DNA from 3 places in the Pseudomonas sp. NPDC077451 genome. Region 1 is predicted to be linked to each of the others. Evidence: predicted binding sites of a transcription regulator. Region 1 holds the regulator's gene; each other region holds the start of a gene.
What was found. Region 1 encodes sigma-54, which starts transcription at its own class of promoters, with help from an activator protein. Its sites were predicted from a motif close to ANTGGCATNNANNTTGCTNT; they were not measured.
Positions count from the first base shown of each region.

Region 1 (5,056 bases):
ACACACTCGACGGCCACGGCATCAAGATGCTGATCAATTCCGGCGTACGCACCGCGATCATCAGCGGCCGCAAGACGCCGGTGGTTGAACGCAGGGCGCAAAACCTGGGCATCCAGCACCTTTATCAGGGGCGTGAAGACAAGCTCGTGGTGCTTGATGAATTGCTCGGCGAACTCGGCCTGGACTACGCCGAGGTCGCGTATCTCGGTGATGACCTACCAGACCTGCCGGTGATTCGCCGGGTAGGCCTGGGCATGGCGGTCGCCAGTGCCGACGCTTTCGTTCGTCAGCATGCTCACGGCGTCACCACCGCCCGTGGTGGCGAGGGCGCGGCGCGAGAATTCTGCGAACTGATCATGCGAGCCCAGGGCCGCCTCGAAGCCGCTCAGACCGCTTACCTCTAGAGGCATCCATGCTAAGCAGACTCCGCTTCCCCGTCATCCTGCTATTCATCGCCCTGCTTCTGATCGCGATTGGCTACTGGAACATTCGCCCCGAGAGCTTCATGCAGGACGCTCCAGCGACACAGGGTCAAGAGTCGCCCATCGACTTCTACGTCACCAACTCCCGCACCGTGCAATACCAGCCGGACGGCAAGCGCAACTATGAGCTGACTGCCGAAAAGGTGGAGCATATCAAGGCCAGCGATGTCAGCTTGCTGACCCGCCCCGACCTTCGGTCCTTTCGAGGTTCCGAGCTACCGTGGCACGTCACCAGCGAGCGCGGCGAAGTGGGCCCGCAGGGCGAGCAAGTCGAGCTGATCGACAACGTCAGGATCGAACGCAATGACGCCAAAGGCCGCCCGACGATCATTACCACCAGCAGGATGACGGTGCTCCCCGAGAAGGATTATGCCGAGACCCGCCAACCCGTTAGAATCATCGCCGCAAACGGTGTAACGACCGCTACGGGCATGAAAGCGTATCTAGATGAAGGCAGGATGCTCCTGCTATCCAACGTAAGAGGCCAGCATGAGCTGCGTTAAGACCCTCCCCCTTTTGATCGGTTTGACTATCTTCCTGCTCGGTTCGAACGCCCATGCGCTCCCAGAGGACCGCAACCAGCCTATCCGTGTGCAGGCCGACACCGCCGAACTGGACGACCGACAGGGCGTCGCCGTGTATCGCGGCGATGTGGTCATCACCCAAGGCACCATGAAAATTACTGGCGACACGGTCACCATCACCCAGGCCGAAAACGGTGATGTCGAGGTTTTCACCGCCATCGGCAAGCCGGCCTACTACGAGCAGAAACCAGCGGTAGACAAGGAAATCGTCACGGCCTATGGGCTAACCATCCAGTATTTCGCCGCGAACGAAAGGATCGTGCTGATCGACCAGGCCAAGGTCGTGCAGGAAGGCAACACTTTCGAAGGCGAAAAGATCGTCTATGACACCCAGAGGCAGATCGTCAATGCTGGTCGCGCCACCAATACTGATGTCACCACTCCACGCCCTCGTGTGGACATGGTCATCCAGCCGCGTAATAAAGATCAGCCGGCAACGGAGCAGACCGAGTAATGGCAATTCTCAAGGCCCAGCATTTAGCTAAGAGCTATAAGAGTCGTCAGGTCGTGCGTGATGTCAGTCTCTCCATCGAAAGCGGCCAGATCGTGGGCCTGCTGGGCCCAAATGGTGCCGGCAAGACCACCTGCTTCTACATGATCGTCGGTTTGGTAAAAGCGGATCAGGGCCGGGTCCTGATCGATGACCAGGACGTGACGCACCTGCCCATGCACGGCCGAGCCCGAGCCGGTATTGGCTATCTGCCGCAGGAAGCCTCGATCTTTCGCAAGCTGTCGGTAGCCGACAACATTATGGCGATCCTTGAAACGCGCAAGGACCTTGATCGCAGCGGTCGGCAACAAGCCCTCGAAGGCCTGCTGCAGGAGTTTCACATTCACCACATCCGTGACAGCCTCGGCATGAGCCTGTCCGGTGGCGAACGACGCCGCGTCGAGATAGCCCGCGCCCTGGCCACGGCACCCAAGTTCATTCTTCTTGACGAACCCTTCGCAGGCGTCGACCCCATCTCGGTCGGCGACATCAAGCAGATCATTCATCACCTGAAGGCCAAGGGCATCGGCGTCCTGATCACCGATCACAACGTCCGCGAAACGCTGGATATCTGCGAAACCGCCTACATCGTCAACGACGGTCAATTGATCGCCGAAGGCGACGCAGAGACCATCTTGGCCAACCAGCTGGTCAAGGAAGTCTATCTGGGACACGAATTCCGACTTTGAAGTCGTTTTTTCTGCCCGGACGAACCTACAGGGCTAGGCAAAGGCTTCAATGGCAGGCATATAATTTGCTTACACGGGCGCGCGGCGCCAGCGAAATCGGAACAGGCGCGGTTGCGCCGGCAAAAAAGGTTCGAAGTCCTCTGCCATGAAACCATCGCTAGTCCTGAAGATGGGCCAGCAGCTGACGATGACACCGCAGCTGCAACAAGCCATACGATTGCTCCAGCTATCCACGCTTGATCTCCAACAAGAGATTCAGGAAGCGCTGGATTCCAATCCCATGCTCGAGCGCGAAGAAGACGGGGATGATTTCGACAACTCCGATCCGATGGCCGAGTCTGTCGAAAAGAAAAGCGAAAGCCCTTCGACTGACTCAACCGTGCAAAGCGAGCCGGACAACAATTACGAGGAGCCCATCAACACGGTGGAGAACCTCGAAGAAGGCGACTGGGGCGACCGCATCCCAAATGAGCTGCCGGTAGACACCGCTTGGGAAGACATCTATCAGACCAGCGCCAGCAGCTTGCCGAGCAGCGATGACGATGAGTGGGATTTCACCAGCCGGACCTCTAGCGGCGAAAGCCTGCAAAGCCATCTGCTCTGGCAACTCAACCTCGCACCGATGAGCGATACCGACCGTCTCATCGCGGCCACCCTGATCGATTGTATCAATCCACAGGGTTATCTCGACGAAACGCTTGAAGAAGTACTCGAGTCGTTTGACCCCGAGCTTGAAATCGAACTCGACGAGATCGAGGTGGTGCTGCGCCGAATTCAGCAGTTCGAGCCCGCAGGCATCGGAGCGCGTGACCTGCGTGAATGCCTGCTGCTGCAGCTTCGTCAACTGCCCGAACGCACCGAGTGGCTGAGTGAGGCCATCCGGCTGGTGAGTGACCACCTGGATATTCTTGGCGGGCGCGATTACAGCTTGCTGATGCGCAGGATGAAGCTCAAAGAAGACGAACTGCGCCAGATCATCGACTTGATTCAAACGCTCAATCCACGCCCCGGCTCTCAGATCGAAGCGGGTGAGCCCGAATATGTGGTGCCTGACGTTATCGTGCGCAAGCACAATGGCCGCTGGTTGGTGGAACTGAATCAGGAGGCAATGCCTCGCCTGAGGGTAAACGCGCAATACGCCGGGTTCGTCAAACGGGCCGATTCAAGCGCGGATAACACCTTCATGCGAAACCAGCTGCAAGAAGCACGCTGGTTCATCAAAAGCCTGCTCAGCCGCAACGAAACGCTGATGAAGGTGGCCACCCAGATCGTCGAGCATCAGCGGGGCTTTTTCGAGCACGGCGACGAGGCCATGAAGCCGCTAGTGCTGTACGACATCGCCGAAGCGGTGGGTATGCATGAGTCGACCATTTCGCGGGTCACGACGCAAAAGTTCATGCACACGCCCCGGGGCATCTATGAACTCAAATATTTCTTTTCGAGCCATGTGAGCACTGCCGAAGGCGGCGAGTGCTCGTCCACTGCCATCCGCGCAATCATCAAGAAACTGGTGGCCGCGGAAAACCAGAAAAAGCCATTGAGCGACAGCAAGATCGCTGGTCTACTGGAGGAACAGGGGATTCAGGTCGCACGCCGCACCGTCGCAAAGTACCGCGAATCACTCGGTATCGCGCCATCCAGCGAGCGCAAGCGGCTGATGTAACACCAGAGCACTGGTCGAGTTCTTCCGAATGGCGGGCTTGCTGCCCACCAATCCGCATGTGGCAAAAAGGAGATGCAGTATGCAAGTCAACATCACTGGCCTTCACCTGGAAATCACAGAACCCCTGCGTGACTACGTCGAAGAGAAATTCGAGCGGTTAGAACGGCATTTCGATCGCATCATTGCCATTCAAGTCGTTCTTCAAGTCGAGAAGCTGAGGCAGAAGGCCGAAGCGACCTTACATGTAGCTGGCCGCGAAGTTGTCGCTAACGCCGAGCACAGCGACATGTACGCCGCGATCGATCTGCTTGCGGACAAGCTCGATCGGCAGCTCATCAAGCACAAAGAAAAACAGCTCGACCACCATCAGGGCGCCCTGGCTCGCTAACCCATCATGATCCGAATCGAAAATATCCTAACCCCCGGCCGCGCCCTAGTGGGCGTACCGGGCGGCAGCAAGAAGCGCGTACTGGAGCAGATCGCCAAGGTGCTTGGTGGGGATCTGCCAGATCTTGATAGCCAAGCGATCTTTGAAAGCTTCATCGCCCGCGAGAAGCTTGGCTCAACCGGCTTCGGCAATGGCATTGCTATCCCGCACTGCCGTATGCCCGGCTGCACATCGCCGCTCAGTGCAGTGCTGAGACTCGATACACCAGTAGATTTCGATGCAATCGACGGCGCTCCCGTCGATCTATTGTTCGTATTGCTGGTGCCAGAAGCAGCCACCGATGAACATCTGGAGCTGCTTCGCCAGATTGCCAGCATGCTGGATCGCGAAGAGGTCCGTGAACGGCTGCGCGGGACCACGTCGGGACAGGAACTGTATCAGGCTGTGATGGATATTCAGAACGGTCGTTAGTTGGCCGTCCGGGACAACATAAGCGGTGGCTGGCAATCCCAACCACCGGGTTCCCTGGAACAAAGCCTAAGGCTGGACCGAGGTTAACAGACGGAAAAACGCACCTTGATTGGCTATCGATGCGTTCTGGCTGGGGTCGAGGCCGTGGCTGTTTTAACGAGACATGTCTACTCGAGTAGTTTCCCAACAGCCTGCTAGGACAGAGCAATATTCTGTCGCCCTAAGCTGAGTGAGGAAAGAAACGTGCCCCTTATCTGCCAATACACACCCTGCCGGCGCGACGCGAAAA
Region 1 covers NZ_JBITVX010000005.1:91,874-96,929, forward strand. The annotation lists gene ACIGHL_RS10320 (KdsC family phosphatase) at 1-404, shown strand, start outside; gene lptC (LPS export ABC transporter periplasmic protein LptC) at 413-985, shown strand; gene lptA (lipopolysaccharide transport periplasmic protein LptA) at 972-1,520, shown strand; gene lptB (LPS export ABC transporter ATP-binding protein) at 1,520-2,245, shown strand; gene ACIGHL_RS10340 (RNA polymerase factor sigma-54) at 2,391-3,908, shown strand; gene hpf (ribosome hibernation-promoting factor, HPF/YfiA family) at 3,988-4,296, shown strand; gene ptsN (PTS IIA-like nitrogen regulatory protein PtsN) at 4,303-4,767, shown strand.

Region 2 (5,056 bases), on a different contig from region 1:
AAGTGGCGCCGGTGTCCGAAGTGCTCTCGGTCAGCATTGCGGACGAGGCAACCAGTAACAAGGCGTCAACCAGTCGGGTACTGATTGTCGATGACTCGTCTGTGGCGCGTAAGCAGATCATGCGTTGTCTGCAGAATCTGGGAATCGAGGTCGTTGCGCACAATGATGGGCGGCAGGCGCTCACCTATCTGCGAAAGCTTGTAGCTGAGGGCAAGAAGCCGTCTGACGAATTCATAATGATGATTTCCGATATCGAAATGCCAGAAATGGATGGTTACACCCTGACGACGGAGGTTCGTCAGGATCCGGCTATGCGTGATATGCATATTCTGCTGCATACTTCGCTTTCCGGTGTGTTCAACCAGAGCATGGTCAAGCGGGTCGGAGCGGACGATTTTCTCGCCAAGTTTCAGGCAGATGATCTGGCCAATCGAGTGATAGAGCGGATCCGGACTACGGATAAGAATTGAGGCGTCGTCCTCTTAATATGACTGGTGGGCATTATTAGTGTCAGGTGATCCGGATTTCGATCAGTTCCGAATATTCCTCGAGAAGACGTGCGGCATTCTGCTGGGCAGCAACAAGCAGTACCTGGTGTCCAGCAGGTTGAACAAGCTTATGGAGCAGCAAGGGCTCAAAACGCTTGGCGATTTGGTCAGGAAGATTCAGGCCCAGCCGCGTAGCGGCCTGCGCGAGCAGGTCGTGGACGCCATGACAACCAACGAGACGCTCTGGTTTCGTGACACCTATCCTTTTGAGGTGATGAAAAACCGCGTTCTGCCTGAGCTGCTGAAAAACGCGCCGGGACAGCGTTTGCGTATCTGGTCGGCCGCTTGTTCATCAGGGCAAGAGCCTTACTCGCTGTCGATGACCATCGACGAGTACGAGCGCAGTAGTCCTAGCCACCCGAAAACGGCAGTTCAGATCGTGGCTACTGAATTGTCAGGCGCCATGCTTGCTGCATCGAAGGCAGCCGAATATGACAGTCTCGCTATCGCTCGAGGTTTATCCAGTGAGCGGCTGCAGCGTCATTTCGAGGTGAAAAGCCCGGGTCGTTGGGTGGTTAAGCCGGCAATTCGTAGTCGTGTTGAGTTTCGGGTGCAGAACCTGCTCGACAGCTATGCCGTGCTCGGCAAGTTCGATGTGGTGTTCTGCCGCAACGTGCTCATTTATTTTTCCGCTGATGTAAAGAAAGACATCCTCAAACGAATCCACGCGACGTTGAAGCCAGGCGGATACCTCTTTCTGGGAGCATCCGAAGCGCTGAACGGTCTTCCTGAGCTGTATCAGATGGTGCAATGCAGCCCGGGCATCATCTACAAAGCAAAGTAATGGTTGGTTCTTAGCAAAGGCGGCAGGAATCTGTCGCTATCGGCTGGATGAGCGGCAAAAACATAGGTCACGCTTTGCCGCTTTTGACGCCTAGTCCAATCCACTCTTCAAAAAAGCTTATAAATCAGTCAGTTGCCGAAATGGCATGGGCTTTGCTGTGTGTTTGCTAAGCAGACTTGTACCCGGCAAAGGGCTAGATCATGAGCATCAGTTTCGACAAGGCACTCGGTATCCATGAGAAGGCGCTCGGTTTTCGCGCTCAGCGTGCCGAGGTGCTTGCCAACAACATCGCCAACGCTGACACCCCCAACTACAAGGCGCGTGATCTGGAATTCAGCTCAGTGCTTGCTGCGCAAAACAGCAAGAACCAGGGCGGATTCGGTGTGGCGGTGACTAGCAGCAAGCATATTGCCGCCGAAGGCATGGAGATTGCCGATCCCGGCTTGCGTTTCCGCACGCCGGCACACGCGTCGCTCGATCAAAACACTGTTGATGCCCAGGTTGAGCAAGCGGCCTATGCCGAGAATGCTATCGACTTTCAGGCGAGTTTCACCTTGCTCAACAGTAAATTTCGGGGGCTCATGAGCGCCCTGCGCGGCGAATAAAAGGAGCAAAACCATGTCCCTCAGCAGTGTATTCAGCATCGCCGGCAGCGGCATGAGTGCCCAGAGCACTCGTCTCAACACCATTTCCAGCAACATTGCTAACGCCGAAACGGTGTCGTCTAGCGTCGACCAGACTTATCGCGCGCGTCACCCCGTGTTCGCAACCATGCTGCAGCAGGCCGACGGGTCGCCGAACGGGTCGTTATTCGCTGAGCAGGACCAGGCGGGGGCCGGCGTCCAGGTGCTGGGAGTGGTGGAAGACCAGAGCGAACTGCAAGCCCGGTACGAGCCCAACCATCCGGCGGCGAATGCCGAAGGCTACGTGTATTACCCGAACGTCAATGTCGTTGAAGAAATGGCCGACATGATTTCTGCCAGCCGGTCGTTTCAAACCAATGCTGAGCTGATGAATACAGCCAAGACCATGTTGCAGAAAGTTCTGACCCTAGGCCAGTAACCACTACGAGATATAGCCATGAGCACGACAGGCGGCGTCAGCGGTACCGGCTCGGTACTTGACCAATACCAGATCAAAGATCGCGAAGTTAAAAGCAACGACCTCGGCAAAAACGAGTTTCTCGAATTGCTGGTTACTCAGTTGAACAACCAGAACCCGCTGGAGCCGCAAGAGAACGGTGAGTTCATCGCGCAGCTGGCACAGTTCAGCACCGTTGAAGGTGTGGAAAAACTGAACTCAAGCATGGAAACCATGCTGTCCGGGTATCAGTCATCCCAAGCGCTGCAAGCATCTTCACTCGTCGGCCGCAAAGTAATCGTGCCGACTGACAAGGCGGTGGTTGATACCAGCGAGACATTCAAGGCCAGCATCGTGCTTCCGACGACCAGCAGCAACGTGGCGGTCAACGTCTATGACAGCGCCGGTACGGTAGTGAATCGGATCAACATGGGTCAGCAGGAAGCTGGCAATGTTTCGTTTATGTGGGATGGCAAAGACTCGAGCGGCAAAACCTTGCCGCCGGGTACCTATCGATTCGAAGCACAAGCCACTTATCAAGGCGAGACGAAGGGGTTGTACACCTTGCTTCCTGCCAACGTAGACAGCGTCACTCTCGGACAAAACGGCGGTGAGCTTCAGCTCAATCTGGCCGGTGTCGGCAGCATCGGGCTATCTCAAGTCCAGGTTATCGGTCAGTAACTACCGGCGCGCCCGGTAACAGGAGCAATTCATGTCGTTCAATATCGGCCTTAGCGGCATGCGTGCCGCCAGCAAAGACCTCAATGTCACGGGTAACAACATTGCCAACGCTGGCACGGCTGGCTTCAAGCAGTCGCGGGCGGAGTTTTCAGACGTCTACGCGGCGTCGGTGATGGGGACAGGTAAAAATCCGGTCGGTAGTGGTGTATTACTTTCAAATATTTCCCAGCAGTTCAACCAGGGAAACATCAACTACACCCAGAATGCGTTGGACCTTGCGATTAATGGCAATGGTTTTTTTCAGGTCAGTAATAACGGCGCGTTGAGTTATACACGAGCGGGTTATTTTGGTACGGATCGGGAAGGAGCTTTGGTTGATAACTTCGGCTATAAGCTGCAGGGCTTTCCTGTAGATAAGAATGGAAATCTGCAGAACGGAGTTGTAGGCGACTTGCAGATTCAAACTGCCAACCAGGCGCCCAAAGCTAGCAGTAAGATTGATACGGCATTCAACCTGAACTCAACGCAAAGTCCGCCCGCTACATGGCAGGCTACTTATGACGCGACTCTTCAATCGGCGTATGAAACGGCCTATAACGACTCGTTAACAGCCGCAGGCCAGGCTGCATATGACAGTGCTCCACCGGCAGACGCTGACGCTGCGCGCAGTGCTGCTCTCCTCGATGCGACTAATATTGCTCAAGCTCAGGCTGATGGAACCGCCGCAAAGGCTTTGCCTGTTAATACACTAGCTGCTTCCACTGCAGCTGCTAATACATTCAACCCGACTGATCCGACCACCTATAACAGTTCCACATCATTGAATATCTATGATTCGCAGGGTAACGCCCACGTTATGACCCAGTACTTCGTTAAGACGAGTGCGAACACGTGGGACATGCGGGTATTGGTTGATGGGCGCAACCCAAGAAATCCTAGCGATGATTCAGAGTATGTAATGGGGCTTACTTTCAACTCTGCTGGTAACCTAACCGGAGTATCCAATCCGGAAAACGGTCCATTTTCCGTGGGGCCCGATTTGAAAGTAACGCTTCGCAGCGCAACTGCAGGCGAGATCGCAGCTGGAAACGGTAACGGTTGGGTCCCAGCCATTTCCGATGGCGGCACGCCAGCAAAGTGGACGCCAAACGGCGCACTAGCGAATCCCGAGGGCATCGTGATGGATTTTACTAAGTCCACCCAGTTCTCAAGCTCTTTCGCGGTTAATAGTGTCGCCCAAGATGGTTACACCACCGGTGAGATGGCCGGGCTTGAGATCGACGACACCGGGCTGATCTTTGCTCGTTACACCAACGGACAGTCAAAAGTGCAAGGGCAAATCGTTCTGGCCAACTTCGCCAACGTGCAGGGCCTCACTCCGGCGGGCAAGACGCAATGGGTTCAGTCATACGAGTCGGGTGAACCGGTAGTCGGTACCCCAATGTCCGGCACCATGGGCGCTCTTCAGGCTGGCGCACTGGAAGATTCCAACGTCGAGCTTTCAGATCAGCTCGTCAACCTGATCGTTGCGCAGCGCAACTACCAAGCGAACGCCAAGACCATCGAAACTGAAAGCGCAATTACCCAGACGATCATCAATCTGCGGTAATTGCTACCTAGCACTGCGCGGGGTGGCGGGAAACTGCCGCTTCGTTTTCAGAAGGCCCTTCGGGGCCTTTTTTTTGTTATAAAAGGCTTTTTTTTTCAAAGGCTTAAGCCTAATTTGAGTAGTTGGCACATGGCTTGCTTTGTTTTGCAGCATAGGTCTGTTTAGTGTCAATTCGGGTGCAGCGGAGGTTCCATGGACAAGATGCTTTATGTGGCGATGACGGGCGCGAGCCAGAACGCTCAAGCCCAGCAGGCGCATGCCAACAACCTGGCAAACATCTCGACCACGGGCTTCCGGCGTGACTTCGAGCAGGCGCGCTCCATGCAGGTCTTTGGCGACACTTTTCCAGCACGT
Region 2 covers NZ_JBITVX010000001.1:500,559-505,614, forward strand. The annotation lists gene ACIGHL_RS02400 (chemotaxis protein CheV) at 1-470, shown strand, start outside; gene ACIGHL_RS02405 (CheR family methyltransferase) at 508-1,332, shown strand; gene flgB (flagellar basal body rod protein FlgB) at 1,533-1,937, shown strand; gene flgC (flagellar basal body rod protein FlgC) at 1,951-2,394, shown strand; gene flgD (flagellar hook assembly protein FlgD) at 2,413-3,093, shown strand; gene ACIGHL_RS02425 (flagellar hook protein FlgE) at 3,125-4,702, shown strand; gene flgF (flagellar basal-body rod protein FlgF) at 4,895-5,056, shown strand, end outside.
Region 2: a site for sigma-54 is predicted at 1,472-1,491, ahead of flgB (flagellar basal body rod protein FlgB). Genes of this name have one in related genera too.

Region 3 (5,056 bases), on a different contig from region 1:
GCCCGTCAGCAGGCGGCCGAAATCGATGGCACTGTCTACGCGCGGCTTGGAGCCGTCGTTGTAATAGAAGCGGTAGTCGGCCTGGATCGGCAGTTCCAGCTTTTGATTGATGTCGTTGAGCGTCAGGCGCGACGGATGAGTGAAGCGAGCCAGCGGCGCACCGCTGAGATAGTCGCTGGCGCTGACCTTGCCGCTGCCGCCGCTGGCGGTGCGGAAATCCGGCCGCACGCTGTAGAGCCGCAACAGCGTATCGGCAGAGTTCGTTTGCCCACCGAAGCCGTTGTCGGTCATGAATATGAAGCTGTTTTCATCTGCACCCGGCAGCACGGCGGAAAAGCCCTGTACCGGCTGGCGGTTTTCATAGGGTGGCGCGAAGGTGCCGTAGGGGTTCGCGTTGGCCATCTGACCCGACATCGGGCCGTCGGAGAACGTATCGGCAGGCATCATCGCCCAACCCACCAGGGTATTGGTGGCAGCCATGGCGGGGGCAGAGATCGCAGCGGCAAGCGCCACGACCAGCGGCTTCGGGATTCGCATGTTGGGTGTCTCCATCCGTTTGGAGCCTGCGCCGTGCGACATGCGCGGCGCTCTGGCACCGGAGAACCACCTTAGAAAATCACTGTGTCAGGAATATGGCTATAGCTGAATAAGCGTCATTACGCCGGCACCGTTCGGCGAAAAGCACCGTACGGCTTGGCCACAAAGCGCGTCAGTCAACCTCATGCCCTCGCGCCGCCTGAGCGAGATAGAACCAGGTCTGAGTATCAAGTTGCAGCTCGGCGCCCAGTAGCGCTTCCTCGATTCGCTCCCAGCGCAGGCTACCGAGGATCGGGACCGGCTTGCCGGGCAGCTTGCGCAGCCAGGCCAAGGCGACCTGATTGGCTGTGGCATTCAACGCCGCGCCAACTTCGTCGAGCGCACGCAGCAATTCAGGACCGAAACGTCCACCGCCCATCGGCGACCACGCCAGCACATGCACTCCTTCGCTCTCCATGGCGTGCAACCGACCGTCCCACGCGGCGTCCTGCGCCTGCAGTGAAAGCTCGATCTGGTTGCAACGCAGCGGCAGCTCCCGCGCCAGCGTCTGGCATTGCAGCAACTCCGCATTGGAGACCCCGAGCCAGCCGATCTTGCCGCTGCCGACCAGATCATCCAGCGCCCGCGCGACTTCATCGACCCGCAGCAAGGGATCGGGGCGGTGCAGCAGAAAGCCATCGAGGCGCTCCACGCCCAACCGCTTCAACGAGCCCTCCACCGCCTGGGTGAGGTAGTCCGCCCGGGTGTTGTAGTGCTTGACCTGCCAGCGCGAGCTGTCCTGCGCAGCGGGCACGATGTCGGCCTTGCCGATCAGCTGGACCTGCTCTCGCAACGCCGGGCGCAGTTGCAATGCCGCGCCAAAATGCGCCTCGCACTCACCAGCACCATAGATATCGGCGTGATCGAAACCGCTCAGGCCGCGCTCCACACAGCGCTCGATGAAGCCCAGCAGCGCCTGCGGCTGCGCCAGTTCGGGGTATTGCATCAGGCGCATCATGCCCAGCAAAAGAGGTTGTTCGACGACCTTGTTCAAGTGATCTCCAGATTCGTCAGAGGATGAGGCCAGCCGCAAGGATAACGATGCCGCGACCGGAAGGTCGTGTACTGACCGATCCCAGGACGCAATGTTCGGCTTCAGGCCAAAACGTTTGCCATATCGCCCCAAATAGGGGAGCCGGTCTCTTGCACCGCACTCTTCTGGGTCGGTGCCGCGCCTCTCCAAGCGAAACTGGACGCGATGTCTGTGAGCGCCATGGTGGGCTGAAGCCCACCCTACGCAAGCCTCCGTCTACCGAAGGGTGGGCTTCAGCCCACCAGTTCCCCGTAGCGGTTCTCTGGAACCCTGCCATCTGCACCCGACACTGGCATGCAACATGCTAAGTCACCTCAACAGCTGCCGACCGATTCGGCAGCGTCTCCCGCGGTCAACGAAGACCATCAGCCACGAGTGGCACGGGACGGGTGCACCGAGCAACGTCGCTCGCACATCACCCCCACATCCCATGAATACCAGGCAAAGGCGCCTGGAGCTGCCAGACAGCTCCAGGCGCCTTTTTTGTTTTTGTACGACGACGCCGCAATCGGCTTCGACGGAGGAACCGGTCATGAACGCAATCGTCACCCCGATCAAGAGCGAAACGCTGATCGTCATTGGCAACGGGATGGTGGGGCATCACTGCGTCGAGCAGCTGATCGAGCGCGGCGCACTGAGCCAGTACCAAGTGCATGTATACGGTGAAGAGCGTCAGCGCGCCTACGACCGGGTGCACCTGTCCGAATACTTCGGCGGCCGTGATGCCGACTCACTGGCCATGTGCGATGCCGACTACTACGCCGCCCACGGCGTGCATATGCACCTTGGCGTGCAGGTGTTGGAAATCGACCGTGAGCGCAAGGAAGTGGTCACTGCCGAAGGCCGCCAGCCCTACGACAAGCTGATTCTGGCGACCGGTTCCTACCCGTTCGTGCCGCCGATCCCGGGTGCCGAGGGCAATTCGCGACTGGTCTACCGCACCCTGGATGATCTGGACGCCATCCGCGCCGCCGCCAGCAACGCCAAGCGCGGCGTGGTCGTCGGTGGCGGACTGCTCGGGCTGGAAGCGGCCAACGCGCTCAAATCGCTCGGCCTCGAAGCCCATGTGGTCGAGTTCGCCCCACGTCTGATGCCAGTACAACTCGACGAGGAAGGCGGCGCCGCACTCAAGTCTCGCATCGAGGCACTGGGCGTCGGCGTGCACCTGTCCCGCGCCACGCAGGAAATCGTCATCGGTGAGGAATACGCCTACCGGATGAACTTCAATGACGGCGAGTATCTTGAAACTGACCTGATCGTCTTCTCTGCCGGTATCCGCCCGCAGGATGCGCTGGCCCGCAGCGCCGAGCTTGAAATTGCTCCACGCGGTGGCGTCGTGATCGACGCTGACTACCGCACCAACGACCCGTCAATCTTCGCCATCGGCGAGTGCGCCTCCTGGAATGCCATGGTCTATGGGCTGGTCGCGCCGGGGTACACCATGGCTCGCAACCTGGCCGCCCTGCTCTGCGGCGAGCCGCACCAGCCCTTCAGCGGTGCGGACATGTCGACCAAGCTCAAGCTGCTCGGCGTTGACGTCGGCTCCATCGGCGATGCCCATGCCGCCACACCCGGCGCCAAGAGCTATCGCTTCATCGATGAAGCCAACGCCAGCTACCGCCGTCTGGTGCTGTCCGAAGACGGCAAGCGCGTCATCGGTGCGGTGCTCATCGGCGACAACAGTTACTACGACACCCTGCTGCAGTACGCGCAGAACGGCATCAAGCTGCCGGCTGATCCGTCCAGCCTGATCCTGCCGCTGTCCGATGGCGCACCGACCCTGGGCGCCGATGCCCTGCCGGACACCGCAACCCTCTGTTCCTGCCACAACGTCACCAAGGGCGCGGTGTGCTGCCAGGTCGATGCCGGCATCACCGATCTCGGCGAGCTGAAAGCCGCAACCAAGGCCGGCACCGGCTGCGGTGGGTGCAGCGCGCTGCTCAAGCAGGTCTTCGAGCATGAACTGACAGCCCGTGGCGTCGAAGTCGACAAGAGCCTCTGCGAGCACTTTGCTCTCACTCGCCAGGAGCTCTACGGCATCGTGCGCGTCGAAGGCATCATCAGTTTCGCTGAGCTGTTGGCCAAGCATGGTCGAGGTCATACCGGCTGCGACATCTGCAAGCCGGCAGTGGGCTCTATCCTCGCGTCTTGCTGGAACCAGCCGATCACCGATCCGGGGCTGATCCCGCTGCAGGACACCAACGACACCTTCATGGCGAACATGCAGAAGAACGGCACCTATTCGGTGGTGCCGCGCATCGCCGGCGGTGAGATCACCCCGGACAAGCTGATCGCCCTCGGTGCCGTCGCGAAGAAATATGACCTCTACACCAAGATCACCGGTGGCCAGCGCATCGACCTGTTCGGTGCCCAGCTGCATGAGCTGCCGGAGATCTGGAGCGAGCTGATCGAGGCCGGTTTCGAGACCGGACATGCTTACGGCAAATCCCTGCGCACGGTGAAATCCTGTGTCGGCAGCACCTGGTGCCGCTACGGTGTGCAAGACAGCGTCGGCATGGCGCTGCGCCTGGAGGATCGCTACAAGGGCCTGCGCTCGCCACACAAGATCAAGTTCGGCGTCTCCGGCTGCACCCGCGAATGCGCCGAGGCACAGAGCAAGGACATCGGCGTCATCGCCACCGAGAACGGCTGGAACCTCTACGTCGCAGGCAATGGCGGCATGCGTCCGCGTCACGCCGAGCTGTTCGCCACTGATCTCGATGACGAGACGCTGATCCGCTACATCGACCGCTTCCTGATGTTCTACATCCGTACCGCGGACAAGCTGCAACGCACCTCCGTGTGGCGTGAATCCCTCGAAGGCGGCCTCGACTATCTCAAGGAAGTCGTCATCGACGACAGCCTGAATCTCGCCGCTGAGCTGGAAGCGCAGATGCAGCTGGTCGTCGACCGCTACGAATGCGAATGGGCCAACGCCATCAAGGACCCAGAAAAACTCAAGCGCTTCCGCACCTTCGTCAACGACCAGCGCGGCGACCCGGACGTTCACTTCGTCAGGGAACGCGGCCAGCGCCGTCCAGCACATGCACACGAACTTCACCTGATCCCCGTCACCGAGGAGGTGCTCTGATGAGCCAGTCCAACGCCGTACGCCTGCAACCGAGTGAAAACGTCAGCTGGCGGGCGCTCTGCAGCCGTCGCGATCTGGTCGCCAATTCAGGCGTGGTCGCCTGGCTCGATGACGAGCAGGTCGCACTGTTTCACCTGCCCGAAACCGAGACGGGTGAGCAGGTCTTCGCCATCGCCAACAAGGACCCGAAATCGGGCGCCAATGTCATCGGCCGCGGCATTCTGGGACAGCTCAAGGGCGACCTGGTGATCGCCTCGCCGCTCTACAAACAGCACTTTCGCTTGGCTGACGGCTGCTGTCTGGAATATCCGGAACAGCAATTGCAGGTCTGGCCAGTACGCCTCAATGGCGATGCG
Region 3 covers NZ_JBITVX010000011.1:30,823-35,878, reverse strand. The annotation lists gene ACIGHL_RS16870 (esterase-like activity of phytase family protein) at 1-537, opposite strand, end outside; gene ACIGHL_RS16865 (aldo/keto reductase) at 710-1,534, opposite strand; gene nirB (nitrite reductase large subunit NirB) at 2,142-4,700, shown strand; gene nirD (nitrite reductase small subunit NirD) at 4,700-5,056, shown strand, end outside.
Region 3: a site for sigma-54 is predicted at 1,898-1,917, ahead of nirB (nitrite reductase large subunit NirB). Genes of this name have one in related genera too.